Regions from separate parts of the Marinomonas sp. THO17 genome, predicted to be linked through region 2. Evidence: predicted binding sites of a transcription regulator. Region 2 holds the regulator's gene; each other region holds the start of a gene.
What was found. Region 2 encodes FNR, which switches genes on or off when oxygen is low (the NO sensors DNR and NnrR bind a similar motif). Its sites were predicted from a motif close to TTGATNTANATCAA; they were not measured.
Positions count from the first base shown of each region.

Region 1 (6,636 bases), 1.6 Mb from region 2:
AGCAAGGTAAAACAATGCCTTAGCCAGTGGAATTCGTACCTTCCTTGAGTATTACAGCCTAAATGCCATGCTTGACGGGGGTAAATTTTACTATTCAATAGTTGCGCCAATGTTGAGGTTAACAAAAGATTTTATTGCCTTTTCCTCATTAGCTGCATAAAACAAAAAGCAATACACAAGCGGATTGGCTTTTTCATTCAGAAAGACCACTTTCTATATTCCAAAATAGTTTATCCAGACGGATTGTAATAACTAAATCTTTTAATTATTCTTACCCACAATTAAGAATGAATAGCATTAAAGCTGAGGTTAGGCATGCAATTTAAATCTGGTATTTTCAAAACCATACTCGTAAGTTTGCTGCTTAGTAGCGCCGTTCAGGCGTCTGCTGCAGATCAAACCATCTTGAACACTTCATACGACATCGCACGTGAATTGTTCGCCACTTATAACCCGACCTTTCAAAAACATTGGCAAGAAAAAACGGGGCAAACTGTTGAGATCAAACAGTCTCATGCCGGCTCTTCTAAGCAAGCCAATGCCATCATGAATGGGCTACAAGCGGACGTTGTTACTTTTAATCAGGTGACGGATGTGCAAGTCTTGCACGACAAAGCTCGCATGATCCCAGCAGATTGGAAAGCAGAGTTTCCGAATAACAGCTCACCCTATTACTCCACAACGGCCTTCTTGGTACGTAAGGGCAATCCAAAAAACATCCAAGGTTGGGGTGATCTAGTCCGTGACGATGTTGCTCTAGTCTTTCCAAATCCAAAAACCTCTGGTAATGGTCGATACACTTACCTTGCTGCATTGGGCTACGCACAAAATACCTTTGGTAAAAACAACGAAAGCCAAATCGATGATTTTCTCAGCACCTTTTTGAAAAACGTATCTGTATTCGATACTGGTGGTCGCGGCGCAACCACTACCTTTGTTGAACGTGGAATTGGTGACGTACTGATCACCTTCGAATCAGAAGTGAACAACATTCGCAATCAATACGGTGCAGATCAATACGAAGTGGTGGTACCTAAAACCTCGATCTTGGCAGAATTTCCCGTCGCAGTTGTGGCGAAAAATGCTAAAAAACACGGTACGGAAGAAGTGTCTCATGAGTATTTGAATTACTTATACAGTGAAGCATCACAACGTCTATTAGCAGGCTTCAACTACCGCATTCACAACCCTGTAGTCAAAGCTGAGTTCGCACAGAAGTTTCCTGAAGTCACTTTGCTGACGGTAGAGGAAATTGCTGGCGGTTGGCCAAAAGCCACCAAAGAGATCTTCCGCAATGGTGGTAAACTTGACAAGTTACAACGTCGCTAAATTTTTCATTAAGCGATGGCCGAGTACGTTCACGTATTCGGCTTTTGTCGTTTAAAAATGGACAAAAATACGCAACACACTAACCTTCAATAGGCAATACCATGGCAACACACCTAAGCGTGGTGGAAACACGTCCCAAGCACAAAAGAGTCTTACCCGGGCTGAGCTTAAGCCTCGGCACCTCACTGCTCTTTATCAGTCTGATCATGCTACTGCCGATGACCGGCTTAATCATGCAATCAGTCGATATGGGGTGGGACGAATATTGGTACGTCATTACCAACGAAAGGGTGGTTGCCAGTTATAAAGTCACCTTGTGGGCGGCCTTTTTTGCGTCCATTTTTAACGGTTTATTTGGTTTGCTACTGGCGTGGGTTCTAGTACGTTATGATTTTCCCGGGCGCCGTATACTAGACGCTTTGGTTGACTTACCCTTTGCTCTACCCACCGCAGTAGCAGGTATTACATTGGCAACCTTGTACTCACAAAATGGTTGGTACGGTGATCTCTTAACGCAATTAGGCATCAAGGTAGCCTATACGCCGGTTGGTATTATTCTCGCCATGGCGTTTACCAGCATTCCTTTTGTGGTTCGTACGGTTCAACCCGTGTTGGAAGAGTTATCCGTTGAGGAAGAAGAAGCTGGTATGACCCTAGGTGCGTCCGATTGGGCAGTATTTCGTCGGGTTATTTTCCCAGCCCTTTGGCCAGCGCTGATGACGGGGATTGCCCTTTCATTTACTCGCAGCCTAGGAGAGTTCGGTGCCGTGATTTTCATTGCCGGCAACATGCCATACATAAGTGAAATTACCTCATTGATGATTTTCGTCAGTCTCCAGGAATTTGATTTTCCAGCGGCCAGCGCGATTGCCTCTGTGGTCTTGATGGCGTCCCTCATTCTGTTGTTTGCGATTAACCTATGGCAAGCGCGTTACTTACGTCGCTTGCACGGACGATAAAGAGGAACTTGATTCATGTCTAAACCCTCATCACAAGGTCATCAGCTAAGAGTCGGTGACAGTCCGCTGGTTAAATACAGTTTGATTGGCATCACCTTAGTATTAACGCTGATTTTATTAGTGGTCCCACTGATCGCCATTTTCCAACAAGCCTTAGTGGAAGGTGTGGGCCATTACCTGAATAGCATAGTCGAAGCAGATACACTTCATGCTATTGGTCTGACACTCTTCGTGGCTTTGCTTACCGTGCCCATTAATTTGGTCTTTGGTGTGTTGTTCGCTTGGGCAGTGACACGTTTTGAATTCCCTGGTCGCAAGCTCTTAATGACCTTGATGGATATTCCTTTTGCCGTGTCACCTGTCGTGGCAGGTTTGTTGTACTTATTGCTCTATGGCAACAATGGCTGGATTGGATCTTGGCTCTATGATCAAGACATACAACTCATGTTCGCATGGCCCGGTATCGTCATGGTCACAGTGTTTGTCACCTGCCCCTTTGTTGCCCGTGAATTGATCCCATTAATGCAGCAACAAGGCCGCGAAGACGAAGAAGCTGCGGTAATTCTTGGCGCTTCTGGCTGGCAGTTATTCCGTCGCGTCACCTTACCTAATATCAAATGGGCCTTAATCTATGGTGTCATTTTGACCAATGCCAGAGCGGTTGGCGAGTTCGGTGCCGTGTCGGTCGTATCCGGTAATATTCGCGGTGAAACCAACACCTTACCTTTGCATGTGCAACTGCAATATGAGGACTACCAAGCGGCAGCGGCTTTCGCCAGTGCTTCGTTGTTAGCCTTAATCGCACTGATTACCTTGCTGTTCAAAACTTATATTGAATGGCGCCAAGAAAAGTTATTGAACCATGAGTCTGAAAAACAACAGCAGGTAGCAAAATGAGCATTCTGATTAACAATATTTCCAAACACTTCGGCTCATTTCAGGCCCTATCACCCTTATCACTGGATATTCAAGAAGGTGAAATGATCGGTTTGCTTGGACCTTCTGGTTCAGGTAAAACCACTTTACTGCGCATCATTGCCGGCTTAGAAGGTGCTGACACAGGCCGCATCCAATTTGGTGATCGCGATGTGACCAACCTACATGTTCGTGATCGTCGTGTTGGTTTTGTGTTCCAAAACTACGCTTTATTTCGCCACATGACAGTCGCAGACAATGTCGCCTTTGGCTTACAAGTATTGTCCAAGTCAAAACGACCAAGTAACACTGAAATAAGCAAACGCGTCAGTTATCTACTCGACATGGTACAGCTTGGTCATTTAGCGCAACGCTATCCTTCTCAGCTTTCTGGCGGACAAAAACAACGTATTGCTTTGGCACGTGCCCTCGCCACCAAGCCAGAAGTACTATTACTCGACGAACCCTTTGGCGCTTTGGATGCCAAAGTACGTAAAGAACTACGCCGCTGGTTACGTGGCTTGCACGACGAGCTAGGCTTTACCAGTGTGTTTGTAACCCATGATCAGGAAGAAGCATTAGAGTTATCCGATCGCGTTGTAGTAATGAGCAACGGCCACATTGAGCAAGTAGATAAACCTGGTGATTTGTACGCATCGCCAAAAAGTCGCTTTGTGTTCGATTTCTTAGGCAACACCAATGTATTTGAAGCCAAGCACCAAAATGACCAATGGCAAAATGGCCTAGCTAACTTACAATTACCTGCCAACGCACCGCAAAAATCAGGACAAGTGTATCTTCGCTCCCATGAGTTTTTTGTGTCTTCCGTGGCGACAGAAACCGCCTCTTTGCCTTTAAAAGTCATCGCCATTAACTTAATTGGCGCGGAAGTACGTTTAGAATTGTCGCCTCTCGATTGGCACAGTGACGACATATGGGAAGTGGACTTACCACACAAAGCTTTTGATAAGCACTGTTTTGAGAAAGGGCAAAGGGTATTTGTGACACCCAAGTCTGGATATTTTTTCCCTAAGGGAGAACAAGAACACATTCAGATACATTGGGCGTAATAAAGCTTGCGCCCATATTGAATTAAAGTCTCATTAAGCTCTTAATGTGACAAAAGGCGGCACGACCTAAGGCATCTAGGTTGTAGCCGCCTTCTAACACAGACACAATGCGTCCATTACAATATTCATCCGCCACGGCCATTAATTGCTCAGTAATCCATACATAGTCACTTTCATCCAAACGCAGCTGTCCCATTGGGTCTTCTTTGTGTGCATCAAAGCCTGCTGAGATCAAGATCAATTCGGGCTGAAATGCCTGCAAAGTCGGTAACAATTGCTCACTAATGGCTTGGCGAAAGACTTTACCATTCGAACCCGCCTCCAATGGAATATGCACAATATTATCATGGGACGCACCCGGGTCTGCAAAAGGATAAAAAGGGTGCTGATAACTGGATGCGTAGAGAACCCTTTGATCACTTTGAAAAATGTTCTCTGTGCCATTGCCGTGATGAACATCAAAATCAACAATGGCCACACGCTCTAAACCCAGTTCAGTAACCGCGTATTTTGCTCCCACCGCAATGTTATTGAACAAACAAAAACCCATGGCTTTATCAAATTCTGCATGATGGCCTGGCGGTCGAACCGCACAGAACGCATTTTCCACTTGTTTATTCATTACTAGATCAATGCCTTGAATCACAGCTCCAGCAGCATAAAGAGAAGCATTTAAGGTATGTGGCATCATAAAAGTATCTGGATCTAACTCAACCTGCCCTTGCTCCGGAGAGCGTGCAAAGATGGCAGCGACATAATCTGCATCATGAGTTGCCAAAAGTTGTTCACGGGTGGCGGCTTGCGCTTCAAAGCAACGCAAAAAATCCAACAATTGTCCGTTAATCAAACGATTCTGAATGGCACCAAGACGCTGCGGAGATTCTGGATGATCCGCGCCTAAGTTGTGTTTGTCGCAAAGATAGTGAGTTATATAGGCTGTTGTCATAAAATTTGGTAAGTGCGTCACAATTTTTATTAGTGGCTTGCCCTATATCAAGCCACACCTTTACCAAGACAGTCTACCCTACCATAGTCTACAATTCTTGAGATAACCCCTTGTGTTATCTTTACCACAACGATTCGTATTGCAAGGAATAACCAAAGTGAGCTTGCACGCCTTAGAACCGCTTCTGGCCCCAAAATCCATGGTGATTTTGACTGGTGATGATCCGCACAACCCTTTGCTGTTGGCTCTACTCTCGTCCCTCAATAATGCGCCAAAGCAATGTCCTATTCAATTGGTTGGTGTGGTGCCAGAACATGACAATGACTTCCCCCATGTCGTCAATTTAGATAGTTTAAATCAACCGACTGATTTGGCCGTTTTAGTAGGCGAACATCAACAGCAAAGCATGCAAGACATCATTCGCGAGTGCGGACAGGCAAGCATTCATTCTCTCCTAATGTTATCTTGGACGAATACTCCAACTCAGGAATTAAACGATTGTCTTCGCGAACACAATGTTCGCTTACTTGGCCCCAACAGCTTTGGCGTTTGTCGTCCCAAACAAGGCGTGTACGCTTGGCTTGGCTTAACCCACCCTTTACAGGGCAAATTAGCGCTTATGTCTCAATCAGGCACAGTCGCCAGCGCCTTGGTCGACTGGGCAACGTGGCAAGGCATCGGCTTTTCCCAAGTGGTTGCTATGGGAACCCCTATCGATGTGATGCCGTCACAGGTCTTAGACTACTTATCACGGGACTTTGATAGCCAGGCCATCTTGATGTATTTGCAAAAAATTGGCCGTCCGACTCGTTTTCTCAGCAGCCTTAGAGCCACAGGTCGAAGCAAACCTGTCGCCGTGGTTGCCGAGCACGCCTTGGGTGCCGATCAACGGGTCCTGGACGCAGCCCTAAGTCGTACGGGCGCAGTACGTGGTCGTCGCCTTAATGACCTCATCGCCGCCGCTTCCGTCATGACCAATGCCAGACGCGTCAAAGACGGCTCATTGCTTATCATAGGCAATGGTGCAGGCCCAGGAGAACTAGCAGCACAAAGAGCAATGGAATTAGGTATTGACCTATTGAACCCTTCTGGAGAATTACAACATAAGTTAGAGCACACCATGGCAGGCCGAGGAGGAATAGGGCCAGTCACCACAGTATGGGCCAGCACTGCTAGCGACCTTTACATAGAGCTCGCAGCCGCTGCACTAAGCTCAGAAGATTGTGGTGCAGTACTACTCACTCTGAGTCCAACTGCTCTGATGGACATAGACAGCTTGTACGATTTAGTTACTCAATTGCACCGTACTCAGAAAAAGCTGGTAATGGTGTGTCTATTAGGCGGTGGCGGCATGACACGAATGCGTACTCGTATCAACGAAGCGGGTATACCAACCTTTCGTACACCAGAAACCGCC
Region 1 is NZ_AP031575.1:2,132,922-2,139,557, forward strand. Features, by position in the region: gene cysP (thiosulfate ABC transporter substrate-binding protein CysP) at 316-1,329, shown strand; gene cysT (sulfate/thiosulfate ABC transporter permease CysT) at 1,431-2,288, shown strand; gene cysW (sulfate ABC transporter permease subunit CysW) at 2,304-3,185, shown strand; gene ABXS85_RS10220 (TOBE-like domain-containing protein) at 3,182-4,273, shown strand; gene ABXS85_RS10225 (histone deacetylase family protein) at 4,296-5,219, opposite strand; gene ABXS85_RS10230 (GNAT family N-acetyltransferase) at 5,377-6,636, shown strand, end outside.
Region 1: a site for FNR is predicted at 5,257-5,270, ahead of ABXS85_RS10225 (histone deacetylase family protein). Genes of this name have one in related genera too.

Region 2 (6,636 bases):
CCTTGTTCGCCATAGACGAAGCTCATTGTATCGCACAGTGGGGGGGATATTTTCGTCCTGAATACAATCAACTAGGCCAAATTAAACAACTCTTTCCGGCACCTCCTATAGTTGCTTTAACAGGCAGTGCCGATAAAACCACATTAAACAGCATAAATCAGTCACTTAATTTACATAATAGCTTGTTGCTAAAAGGCAGTATTGATCGACCAAACTTACAGCTGCAAGTTGCTCAAAAAAAACAAGCGAAGCAGCAAATCCTATATTTTTTGCATCATGAAGTTGCTGGCCTTTCAGGCATTATTTACTGTCGTTCACGCAATAGCACCGAACAATTATCTCAATGGCTCAATCAGCTTGGCTTCAGCAGTGTTTACTATCATGCTGCCATGCAGGACGAGGCTAAAAATAGCAGTCATAAAATTTTTTCTGAACAGCTTGGTACTATTATGGTAGCAACCACTGCCTATGGAATGGGTATTGACCTTCCGCATATCGGCTTTGTCATACACATGGATTTACCCAGTTCACCTGAGTCTTATTATCAAGAAATTGGACGTGCAGGACGTAATAATCAAAGTGCTAAAACCTTATTACTCTATGGCTTGCAGGACATGATCAAAGCCCAGCAATTAATTGCTTTAGAGGCACGAGATTACTTTACCGAAGCACAACGATTACGAGACTTATTTGCCATAATTGAAAGTCGTCAATGTCGAAAACAAAGTTTATTAGCTTATTTTGATGAAGAAATAGAGGAGTGTGGTTATTGTGACCGCTGTAGAGCCAAACAAAAAGAACATAATGTCACTATCGCAGCACAAAAGTTACTGTCACTTATTTATCACACTCGAGGAACGCAAGCCTTTTCAACTTTAATTCAGGTGTTGTTGGGCAAGCGAGTCAAAGCCACAAAAAACATTCAAGCGGAAAAACTGTCTTTATTTGGTCAAGGAAAAGAATTGTCTGAAGCCCAATGGAAATCAGTAATCCGACACCTTTTGGCTTTTGAATACATTCAGTTGGAAAATACACAAGTGTTTTTTGTTCGTCTAACGGAAAAGGCACGACAGATACTAAAAGGTGAAGCTCAGCTTATTGTTGCCAACGATTTCTATTACCCAAGGCTAAGCGAATCAGAATTGTCCAATGAGCATCTGGCTTGGCACACGGTATCTGCTTGGCGTCATCGAAAATCTGTGCCGTTATCGGATGTACAATTGCGTAAGATATGCCAACATAAACCTAAAAACGCCGCCTCATTAAGCCGTTTAGTAGGAATTTCTCTTGAGGAGGTAAATCACTTTGCCGAGTCACTATTGGTATTATTGCATCAAGAGCAGTCGACATCAGTATTGCAATGAATCATGAAGAAAACACAAGCTCGCCAAATGAACAAGCCATACTAGAAGCATCGGTTGAACACTGCTTTCAGTGTGCTGATGCTTTTTTTGGCCACACATTTCTGCGTGCTTCATGTAATTTAAAACAAAGGGGCAAAGCTGCCGGTACAGCCCATTTGCAAAAAAACGAGGTACGCTTTAATGCCTTTATGTATCGACAATCACCAGAAAAGTTTCTTAGCACCGTTGTGCCACATGAGGTGGCTCATATCATTGTGTATCAAATATACGGTTCTAATGTTCGTCCTCATGGTAAAGAGTGGCAAGCTGTGATGAGAAAAGTCTTTGGACTCTCACCAGATAGAACCCATGATTTTGACGTTCCACCCCCAAAAACGCAATTTTTATACGCCTGTCAGTGTCAGCAGCATGAATTTACCGCCCGTCGCCACAATAAGGTGATGCGAGGAACGGAATATCGTTGTAAGACTTGCTTACAAAAGCTTAGCTTTGTAAATCAAATCTAAATATGATGGTAATTGAAGCCTAAATCATGGAATTTTATGCACAATTTACTCTGACGCTGCATTTTTAATGCTATGTGTATGCGCTTATAGTAAAATGCATCTGTTTTGTTTTTAGTGTGTGAATGATGGATCTATCAAATCGTCCCAAAGAAAAATTAGAGCTGAATAAGCTGCAGAAACGCCTTAGAAGATTGACAGGTCAAGCCATTGCCGATTTCAATATGATTGAAGAAGGCGATAAGGTTATGGTGTGTTTATCTGGCGGTAAAGATTCTTATACTATGCTTGAGATTCTACGTAATCTGCAAGCCAGTGCACCGATTGATTTCTCAATCGTTGCAGTCAATCTTGATCAAAAACAACCTGGTTTCCCAGAGCATATTTTACCCGCTTATTTGCAAGAAACCGGAGTGGATTTTCATATTTTAGAGCGCGATACCTACAGTATTGTTAAAGAAGTGGTGCCAGAGGGTAAAACAACTTGCGGCTTATGTTCACGCTTACGTCGCGGCTCTTTATATGGTTTTGCTGAAGAGATAGGCGCGACAAAAATTGCCCTTGGCCACCATCGTGATGACATATTAGAAACCTTATTCTTGAATATGTTTTTTGGTGGCAAACTAAAATCCATGCCCCCCAAATTACTAAGTGACGACGGCAAACATATTGTTATTCGCCCGCTTGCTTATTGCAAAGAAAAAGACATCGAAGCCTTTGCTGAGTTAAAGAACTTTCCTATCATCCCTTGTAACTTATGTGGTTCACAGGAAAACTTACAACGACAAGTAGTAAAAGACATGTTGCAAAATTGGGAAAGGGAGCACCCCGGACGTACCGATACTATGTTTACTGCCATGCAAAATGTTGTACCATCTCACTTAGCCGACACAGAATTATTTAATTTTAAAGAGCTGAAGCAATCTTCTTCAGCTCTTGATCGACTTAATATTATTTCACTATAGGATTTGCGAAATGAATTTAAACCTTAAAGCCCTTTTCCTAACTCTAGGTCTATTAGGCTCATCCATTGCCACTGCAGCTTCAACAGCGACCGTTCATTTAACCAATGATACTGTTCAAGGTGATGTGAATTTGGATATGGGTACCTTTGGTCTTGGAGGAGGGGTGTCCTATGATAAGGATGAAAGCATCACAGCTGGGTATTTGGGCTTCAATGTTCAGGATTCCGAAGGTGCTTCAGGGCCCCTGCAAATTGGCATTGGCGCTCGAGTATACGCTGTTGAGGCAGACAGAACGGTTGATGACGACGATATCTATACAGCGATAGCGCTTGGCGGTTGGTATCGCTACACACTTCAAGAGGCTAATCGCGTTGCTATCTATGGATCTGGTTATTACGCACCTGAGGTGCTGTCATTTACCAACCTAGATCACATGTATACTTATGAGTTCCGACTAGAATACATGACCATGAGAAATGCTCGCGCTTTTGTACGTTACGGTAATACTGTCATTGTTTTTGATGATAATAGTCGTAAAGAAGCCAATACAGGCTTTGCTGTTGGTGCAGAAGTTGAATTTTAATTCAATGCGATAGTTTGAAGATTAAAAATTGCTGAAATATAAAAGGTGGCCAAATGATGGCCACCTTTTATATTGCCCAGCTTATCGAAAACAAGGCTTAAAGTTCCTTATTCACCATCAAAAGCGCACAAGCTGAACACGGGAACCTGAGTATCACGTAATTTCTGGCTGCCACCTAAATCCGGTAAATCAATAATGGCTGCCACTTCTTTAATATTGGCACCTTGAGCTGTTAATAACTTGATGGCAGCAAACAGGGTACCACCAGTCGCAATCAAATCGTCAAATAATAGCACTTGATCACCAGAATTAACCGAGCCTTGTTGAATCTCCAACTCAGCTTCGCCGTATTCCAATGCGTACTTTTGAGAAATGGTCTTGCCTGGTAATTTGCCTTTTTTACGAACCAGAATAAGAGGCTTTTGTAACTCATAAGCTAACACAGCAGCAATTAAGAAGCCGCGAGCATCAATGCAAGCTATGTGAGTAATATCGGAATCGATGTAGCGATGAATATACGCATCCACAACCATTCTCATGCCTTTGGGATCACTGAAAATAGGGGTGATATCACGAAAACTAATACCTTCCTTTGGCCAGTCTTCTACGGTTCGAATGAGAGATTTAACGTAAAAATCATCGTAAAGCATCTCGAAAATTGCCTCTGTATTATTCAAAAGTGTGCAATTTTATCACAATCAGGCGCTACGCCAATGAGTTTTTGCATCTCTTCAAAATTCACGATTTGTATTTCCTTACCATCAACATGAATCAGTTCATTTTTCTGAAAGCGAGTAATGACGCGACTCACTGTCTCAACTGCTAAGCCAAGATAATTACCCATCTCGCCTCGAGACATTGATAAGCGAAATGCTGAAGCAGAATAGCCACGTTTTTTAAACCTATTAGACAGATTTAATAGAAAAGAGGCGACTTTTTCATCGGCATTTTTTTTGCCTAATAACACCATCATCTGCTGATCATCTGAGATTTTTCGGCTCATCAAACGAAAAATTTGGTGCTTCAATGAAGGAATTTGATTGGATAAATCTTCAAGATGGGCAAACGGAATTTCGCATACGGTCGTTGTTTCTAATGCTTTAGCAGAAACAGGGTAACTGTTTGAATCAATACCACTTAACCCCAATAGCTCACTGGGGCAGTAAAAACCAGTAATCTGTTCTTCACCAAAAGAAGTAATTTTGTAGGTTTTTAATGTGCCTGAACGAACGGCAAAGAGTGAACCAAAAGCATCTCCCTGACGGAATAAAAATTCACCTTTTTTAAGCGGACGCTTACGTTCAATAATTTGATCAAGTCGGTTAATGTCTTCATCAGCTAATGCAATAGGAAGGCATAATGCGTTTAGACTGCAATTCTGACACTGTGAAGTAAGTTTACTGCTGAATCTAGGCTGAGCGTGTGTAATAGCCATAGTGAGTTCTCCCTGATAGAAATCTAGATAACTTTTGAATACTGTATTGCACTATTAAGATGTTTATCGAACACCATACAAACGCAACGTATTAGCAATCTGCCTCGTTCGGTTACTCTTATCCCATTTCTGCCTTGAGATGAAAAGTATTGCACCATATTATCTGCGAGAATTGGCTCCAATCTTGCCAGCTCATCAGAGAAATATTCGACAAATTTAATCTTATGTTTTTTCTCAATAAAATCAAAACTCAGTTGAAATTGGGACAATAAGGTCATAATAACATCATGACGAATACGATCGTCATTATTACTGATATATCCTTTTGCAATGGCTAGCTGTCCGTTTTCGATACTTTCTTTGTAGGCATTCAATTCCAATAGGTTTTGCATGTAAACCCCATTGATGTTGCTAATCCCAGAAACACCGAAGGCGAGTAAATCTGTGCCAGAATGTGTGGTGTAGCCTTGGAAATTACGATGTAACAACCCCGCATCACGAGCTTTGGTCAGTGCATCTTGCGGTTTGGCAAAATGATCCATACCTATGTATTCATAACCTGAGTCCAGCAAATAATTAATGCTCATCTTGAGTATAGCCAGTTTTTCTTTGGCAGGAGGCAAGTGTTCTTCTGGCAAACGTTTTTGTGAACGAAAACGGTTAGGTAAATGTGCATAGTTAAATAAGGATATTCGGTCAGGCGATAACCTAATTACATCGTCTAATGTTTTCTTAAAACCAGACACGGACTGAAAAGGCAAACCATAAATAAGATCAAAATTAATAGATTGAATACCCAGTTCACGGGCGTTATTAACTAACGCCTTGACCAAATCATAGGACTGGACGCGGTGAATACTTTGCTGAACCTTAGGGTCAAAATCTTGCACGCCTAGGCTAATTCTATTAATGCCAAGTGAAACTAATTCTGCAAGCTTATCCTCATCAATTTCTCTAGGGTCAATTTCAATACTAAAGTCCTGACGCCCATCTTGCTGCAAATTAAAATTATCGTGCAGATGAGCAAACAAGATACGAAAATGTTGAGTATTCAAAAAAGTGGGGGTGCCGCCCCCAAAATGTAATTGTGTCACCTCACGACGATTGTCTAGCATCAGACTTCTCAAACGCATTTCTTCGCCCAACAGCTCAACATAATCAGAGCCTTTATCATATTGCTTGGTGACTATTTTATTACAAGCACAGTAGTAGCAAAGGTTCGCACAAAAAGGGATGTGGAAATACAAGCTCAATGGCGCACGCGATGGCGCCATCATATTGGTAATTAAAGCGACTTTATCAATATTCACATCAAATTGCGGCGCGGTAGGATATGAAGTGTATCGTGGCCCTGAAAGGTCATACTTGGCGATTAGAGCATCATCCCAAATCATTACTTGCTCCTATTAAAATTTCTAATAGGAAGTGTACTCTTTGCCCAACGTCCGTTAGCTGACCTAGATCAATAAATTTAGACCCAAGTGAATTAAATCCCTATAATTGAAGCTTTTGCGGCATTCTATGACAAGCAGACTTGTATTAACCCATGGTGCTGGGGCAGGCCATCAAAGCGATTTTCTCACACAATTAAGAATGGAGTTAAATGCGCATCAGACCTGTTCCGTTGAACCTATAACCTTTGACTATATGAAAATCCAAGAAAGCAACGGGAAAAAACGGCCACCGCCTAGATTTCCTACCTTGGTTACTGAGTTAGAGGCACATATTAAAAATACTAGCGATTGTGTGCTGGCAGGAAAGTCCATGGGGAGCAGGGTGGCAACAC
Region 2 is NZ_AP031575.1:487,384-494,019, forward strand. Features, by position in the region: gene ABXS85_RS02300 (RecQ family ATP-dependent DNA helicase) at 1-1,364, shown strand, start outside; gene ABXS85_RS02305 (SprT family zinc-dependent metalloprotease) at 1,361-1,870, shown strand; gene ttcA (tRNA 2-thiocytidine(32) synthetase TtcA) at 1,993-2,832, shown strand; gene ABXS85_RS02315 (YfaZ family outer membrane protein) at 2,843-3,415, shown strand; gene ABXS85_RS02320 (adenine phosphoribosyltransferase) at 3,523-4,065, opposite strand; gene fnr (fumarate/nitrate reduction transcriptional regulator Fnr) at 4,089-4,850, opposite strand; gene hemN (oxygen-independent coproporphyrinogen III oxidase) at 4,874-6,244, opposite strand; gene ABXS85_RS02335 (alpha/beta family hydrolase) at 6,372-6,636, shown strand, end outside.

Region 3 (6,636 bases), 1.9 Mb from region 2:
GGTCTGGATTAGGGATGAGTTAGGCATTTTGCCAGAACGAATGGCAAGGTCGGCACGTGTTTCTCGCATGTCTTGAAAACGATTGCTCAACTCAATGTTGAGACTAATTTGCGGGTATTGGCTAATGAATTGCTGCCAAAAAGGGTCTAGTGGACCACCTCCTAAATTGGTTGGTGCCAGAATTTTCACTTCTCCACTCAGGCTGTGGAGTGTTTTATCAAGATTGGAAATACGCTGATCCAGAGCGTCGATGAATTCGGCGCACTCTTGGTAATAATCCTCGCCCATGGGAGTCAGTTTCAGTCCTTTGGTGGAGCGATGCAGTAGTTCACATCCTAAAGCTTGTTCTAGCGCACTGATACGTCGTGATACTGTGGCAATGGTCATATTGAGGCTTTTTGCGGCCTGAGTAAGACTGTTTTTATTTGCTGCAGCAATGAATATTTTAAGATCGTCTAGCATTTTACAAATATGCAATTTAGGTTTTTAGAAATGACTATATTTGCAAATATAGTTGTTTGATAGACTAAGTTCAAAGTCAAATAAGAGCAAAGTGGGATTCGTAGCATGAAAAAGCACTTTGCGAGGAGAGGGTATGAAGTTTCGTCTTTATTTTGCGTTAATAATGTCATGTGTATTGTCATTTCTTATGTCGGGTTGGATCACCTATGTCAATCTTGGTTGGCATGTTGGATTTGTTGGCGATTGGATGACAGCATGGGGTATGGCTTGGCCTGCAGCCGCTGCGATTTCTTTCTTATTCGCACCTGAAATTCAAAAACTCAGCGCTTGGTTAGCGAAAAAAATATAAGTCTAATTGAATTTAAAAGGCTGATTGAATGTAAAAGGGTGAACTTAAAAAGCACGCTACGAGCGTGCTTTTTGTAAGTTTTAGAGTGCTGTTTAAAACGCCTTTGGTGTTGTGGCAGGAGGGTATTCGATCTGTTGAATAGGATCGGTTTGCCCTTCTCCCCATTGTCTTTCTAATGGAATGACGCCCGCCCAAACTGACCAATCATGATCTTCGGGGTCATCAATGGGTGGCGCGTCACGCAATTTGACCGATGCCTCTTCAATTTTAATGCGCACCAATCCAGTGGCTTTGATTTCAGTGTCGGTAATAGGTCTAAGTTGAGACCAACGACCAGGACTGACTTTTTCGAGAAAAATTTCAAACTGACGCTGCTTTTCTTGTGCATCGTCAATCCTCTCTGGAACGCCAAACAAGGTTACCGAGCGATAATTTACCGAATGATGAAACGCTGACCTTGCCATAACCAAACCATCTAGCAGACTGATGTTTATACAAACTTTTTCCATATCATCGACAGGTCCTTTGACGTTGCGGGCTTTGCTGTGACCATGCCAATAAAGATAGTCGCCATCGCGCCAATGACAGGTTGGTGTAACGAAAACTTGGCCATCCTTGGTTTGTCCCAGATGACACATCAGGGCGCCATCAATAATGTCGAGGGCGTGTTGTTTATCATAAGAGGCTCGGTTTGGTCCTCTTTTGACTTTGCTTAGGGAAGTTTCAAGTGTTGTGCCCATTGCTTTCTCCTTGCTTGTCATGGCGTGATTGGTATAAAAGAAGTTTAGAAACATCTGGATTGGAAAAAAATAGCCAGTTTTGACAATATTTAGCAGGCCAGAAATATGAAACATAGTATTGGCAGTTTGCGATTTTCTTTAGATGAAACGGGGGCACCCCTTTATTTACAGTTGATGCAACAGATTCAACAGGGTATTCGTCAGGGAGAACTTGAGGTAAGTGATAAATTGCCGTCTTCACGGTCTCTGGCGTCAGCCTTAGGTGTATCTCGTAGTACCACTACTAGGGCTTATGAGCAGCTCATCGCAGAAGGTTGGTTGTTGAGCGAAGAAAAGCGCGGGGTATTTGTTGCTGCTTATCAAGCAAAAGGTCAATTAACTGGGCAACAGCTTGTTTCAAAAGAAATTGTATCCTGTCATGAGTCACCGGAAGAGGAGCAGACATTGTATGCCTTTGATGCGGGCGTTGATGTGTCGGTTTTCCCTTCTAAGGAATGGGCTGCTAGTATGCGCCGAAGTTGGCTGCAACCCGATGATAAAGTCATGCGGGGTGAGTATTTGACTGGATTTCCACCATTGAAAAAAGCCTTGGTCAATTATTTGTATCGGTTGCGAGGTTTGGAGTGTTGCGCCGAACAAATCATTATCACCGCAGGCAATCGCGATTCATTACAGCTATTGGATCACGCTCTGTCTAAGACCACTCAGAATCAACTTAAGTGGTGGCTTGAAGAGATAACCTATCCCCCCATCAGCGAAGCATTGAATAAACAAGTTAGCCTTGGTCACATTGAATTGGATTCTGAAGGCCCTCGCTTGCCAAACATGAGTAATCTTTGTGATACAAACGCTGACAAGCAACATGCTTTTATTATGACGCCTAATCGACAATATCCTTTGGGCACCAGTATCAGCTCACAACGTCGTCAACAATGGATTAAAGCATTGGATTCGAACACGAGCACTATGTGGCTCATTGAGGATGACTACGACAATGAATTTATCTATCAAGGCCGTGCAGAAGTCCCTTTGATGCAAACGGCTCGATCTTGTAAAGAGGCCTGTCGTAATATCTTTTATGTGGGCAGTTTTTCGAAGGTGTTATTTCGCGGGTTACGCTTGGGGTTTATTGTTGCGCCATTGGAACGGGTGGCGCTTATTAAGCAGAGTCAGAAGCAAATCGGTATATCAGCTTCGCTGCCCATGCAACCCGTAGTTGCGGATTTTTTGATCCAAGGCAATTTTGAGCGACATTTAAATCGCATGCGTCGCCACTATAGATTGAAACGAGATATGCTGCTGTCACTTTTGAATGACTATTTATCGCCCTGGTTCTACTGGAAAAAGCCTCGCGGTGGTTTGCATGTATTAATCGAGTGCAAACCAGAGTGTTTAGCTTTGGTTAATAATAGTGACATATTTGATAGGCAATTTTGTCAGAGGTTACGACAAGATAATGTCATTTTAAGTCCATTATCTATGCATTACTCTGATGGTAACAAGTCTCGACAAGGTTTTGTATTGGGTTTCAGTGGATTACAAGAAGCGCAAATGCAACATATCTTGTCTAAAATGAAGGCTGTGTTACAAGCATGGAGCAAGTAATGGATGGCAAGATTTGGCTCGATGACTATTGAGTCAGCTCAGAATGTGAATTTTGTAAAAATGCGGTGAAGCAAAGGTCAACAAAGGCTAAACTAGACTTTGTGTGATTGGTTGGATTTTGATATATTCCGCACACCTGAATTTAAACTCGCCCGCAGAGACTTTGTCAGTACAGGGTCAGTACAGGATCTGCGAGTGGGTCGGCGAACACTAAGAAAGGGTTTTGTCGGCGGCGTTCAATCAAAATAAAACCATAATGAAATTAATTGTTTATGGTATTTTCAATATTAGATTACGCCATCGTTCCTGTTAGCGACAAGAGCCAACTAAGAGTGTCGTCTAGATGTATTATTAAAGGTTAGATATAGGGCCGTATTGACCCATATCAACCTTGCTCGCCTTTGATGGCCATTTGAGAACATTGTGATTGCTTGTGGGAAGCCGTTAATCAAGTTGCGACTTGGTTCACAATGCAAATGCTGAGCACTTTTTTCAGATTTAGGTGATCCAAAAAAATCATTATTGCGTTATTTCTGAATGACACAGTATTGATTTTTATGCTGTTTACAGTGTGGTGATCTTTACTGAAATACCCGGCATTGCCGGATTTTCGTTCTGTCATTTGATAGTTAAGTGGCAGTTTTGTGAACCTCGGGGTTAGAGGATGATTCTCTTGTTAACTCGTATCCTAAGTAAAGTCGCTTTGGCGCTAATGGTGGGCTTGCTCGCCGGTTGTCAGGGTGGTGTGCTCGATCCAAAGGGTCAGGTTGGTATTGAAGAGAAGCAACTAATTATTGTTGCCACTCTATTAATGCTACTTGTCGTGATTCCTGTGATCTTCATGACATTGTATTTCGCTTGGAAATATCGTGAAGGTCGTGATGAAATCTATGAGCCTAAGTGGTCACACTCCACGAAAATTGAAACTGTTGTATGGGCAATTCCAGTTGTTATCATCATCGTTCTTGGTGTGATTACCTGGAAATCTACACACGCTCTAGATCCTTATAAACCGTTGGAACATGAGAAAGATCATATTACGGTTCAAGTAGTATCCATGAACTGGAAATGGGTTTTCATTTATCCAGAACAGGGTATTGCTACGGTAAACGAATTGGTCTTCCCTGCTGATGTTCCTGTGGCATTCAGAATTTCCTCTGAAGGAACCATGAACTCTTTCTTCATTCCACAACTGGGTAGTCAAATTTACTCTATGGCTGGAATGGTGACAAAACTGCACTTAATCGCAAACGAACCAGGAACTTTTAAAGGTTTCTCTTCTAACTACAGCGGTGCAGGTTTCTCTGGTATGAAATTTAATGCCATTGCTACACCAACAGAAGCGGAGTTCGATGAATGGGTCGCTCAAGTGAAAGAGTCAGGCAATGTACTTGATCAGGCGAGCTACGACGAACTTGCGCAACCTACCGAAAACCATCCTGTAGAATACTTTGGCTCTATTAAGCCAGGTATCTTCCACGATAATGTAATGAAGTTCATGAAAGACTACGGCACGGTTGATATTTTGGAAGGCACAGTCTTCGATACTCCTATGATGCGTCAAATGAAGCAAGGTGATCACCATCACGGTGATATGAACCATGCTGAAATGGATCATAGCGAGATGGACCACAGCAAAATGGACCATAGTCAAATGAATCATGGCGATATGGAGGCTGATAAATAATGTCTGGTTTCTTAGGCAAACTAACCTGGGATGCACTTCCGTATGACCCTATTGTCATCACTACTCTATGTGTGGTGGCCGTGGCCGGCGCCGTTATTGCATTCTTGGTATTAAAAAATAATCTACTGGGCGTCCTATGGCGTGACTGGTTGACTTCAGTTGACCATAAAAAGCTAGGTATCATGTACATTGTACTGGCTTTCATCATGTTGATTCGTGGTTTTGCGGATGCCATCATGATGCGTCTTCAGTTGGCTCTAGCGACCAATGGTGACCCTGGCTACTTACCGCCTCACCACTACGACCAAATCTTTACGGCACATGGTGTCATCATGATCATCTTTATGGCTATGCCATTTATGATTGGTTTGATGAACATTGTTGTACCGCTACAGATTGGTGCCCGTGATGTTGCTTTCCCATTCCTGAACAACCTGAGTTTCTGGCTGGCAGCTTCTGGTGCTATTCTAGTGAACATTTCCCTAGGTTTAGGTGAGTTCGCGAAAACTGGTTGGGTTGCTTATCCTCCTTTGGCTGGCTTGGAATACAGTCCGGGCGTCGGGGTGGACTACTACATATGGGCACTGCAGATATCCGGTATAGGGACAACCTTGACCGCGGTTAACTTCTTGGTAACTGTCTTTAAGATGCGTACGCCAGGAATGAAGTTGATGCAAATGCCGATCTTTACTTGGACCTGCACTTGGGCCAACATCTTGATCGCTGCCTCTTTCCCAATACTGACTGTTGTGTTGGCATTGTTGACGCTAGATCGTTACCTAGATTTCCACTTCTTCACCAATGATGGTGGTGGTAACTCAATGATGTATATCAACCTGTTCTGGGCGTGGGGTCACCCTGAGGTGTACATCCTAGTACTACCAGCGTTCGGTATCTTCTCTGAGATTGTCTCTACCTTTACCGGTAAGCGTTTGTTTGGTTATAAATCTATGGTTTGGGCGACAGCTTCGATTTCCATTCTTGGTTTCGTTGTATGGTTGCACCACTTCTTTACCATGGGCTCAAGTGCCAACGTAAACGCCTTCTTCGGTGTTATGACCATGATCATCGCCGTACCTACCGGTGTGAAATTGTTTAACTGGCTGTTCACTATGTACCGTGGTCGTCTGCGCATTTCTGTGCCTATCCTATGGACATTGGGCTTCATGGTGACATTCACAATTGGTGGTATGACAGGTGTATTGCTTGCTGTACCTGGAGCGGACTATGTACTGCATAACAGTTTGTTCTTGATTGCCCACTTCCACAACACCATTATCGGTGGTGCGGTATTCGGTTACCTAGCAGGCTTCACTTTCTGGTTCCCGAAAGCTATGGGCTTCCATTTGAATGCAAAACTGGGCAAAGCGGCGTTCTGGTGCTGGTTAGTCGGCTTCTTCCTAGCCTTTATGCCATTGTACGTTCTTGGCTTCCTAGGTATGACACGTCGTCTGAACTATACAGATAACCCAGATTTCAACATCTGGTTGTACATTGCTTTATGTGGAGCCTTTGTGATCTTTGCAGGTATTATCTGTCAGTTCCTACAGTTGTACGTCAGCTTCCGTGATCGTAAGCAGAACCTAGATACAACAGGTGATCCATGGGACGGTCATACGCTTGAGTGGTCAACAGCATCTCCACCACAGTACTACAACTTTGCTGAACTACCAGTGGTTTCTGATATCGATGCGTTCACCGATATGAAAGAAAAAGGTACGGCTTACCAGCGTAAAGACAGTTATGCGCCTATCCACATGCCTAAGAACACACCTGCAGGCATCATTATGGGT
Region 3 is NZ_AP031575.1:2,411,019-2,417,654, reverse strand. Features, by position in the region: gene ABXS85_RS11525 (LysR family transcriptional regulator) at 1-462, opposite strand, end outside; gene ABXS85_RS11520 (DUF2798 domain-containing protein) at 596-811, shown strand; gene ABXS85_RS11515 (pyridoxamine 5'-phosphate oxidase family protein) at 904-1,551, opposite strand; gene ABXS85_RS11510 (PLP-dependent aminotransferase family protein) at 1,657-3,156, shown strand; gene cyoA (ubiquinol oxidase subunit II) at 3,821-4,843, shown strand; gene cyoB (cytochrome o ubiquinol oxidase subunit I) at 4,843-6,636, shown strand, end outside.
Region 3: a site for FNR is predicted at 3,532-3,545, ahead of cyoA (ubiquinol oxidase subunit II). Genes of this name have one in related genera too.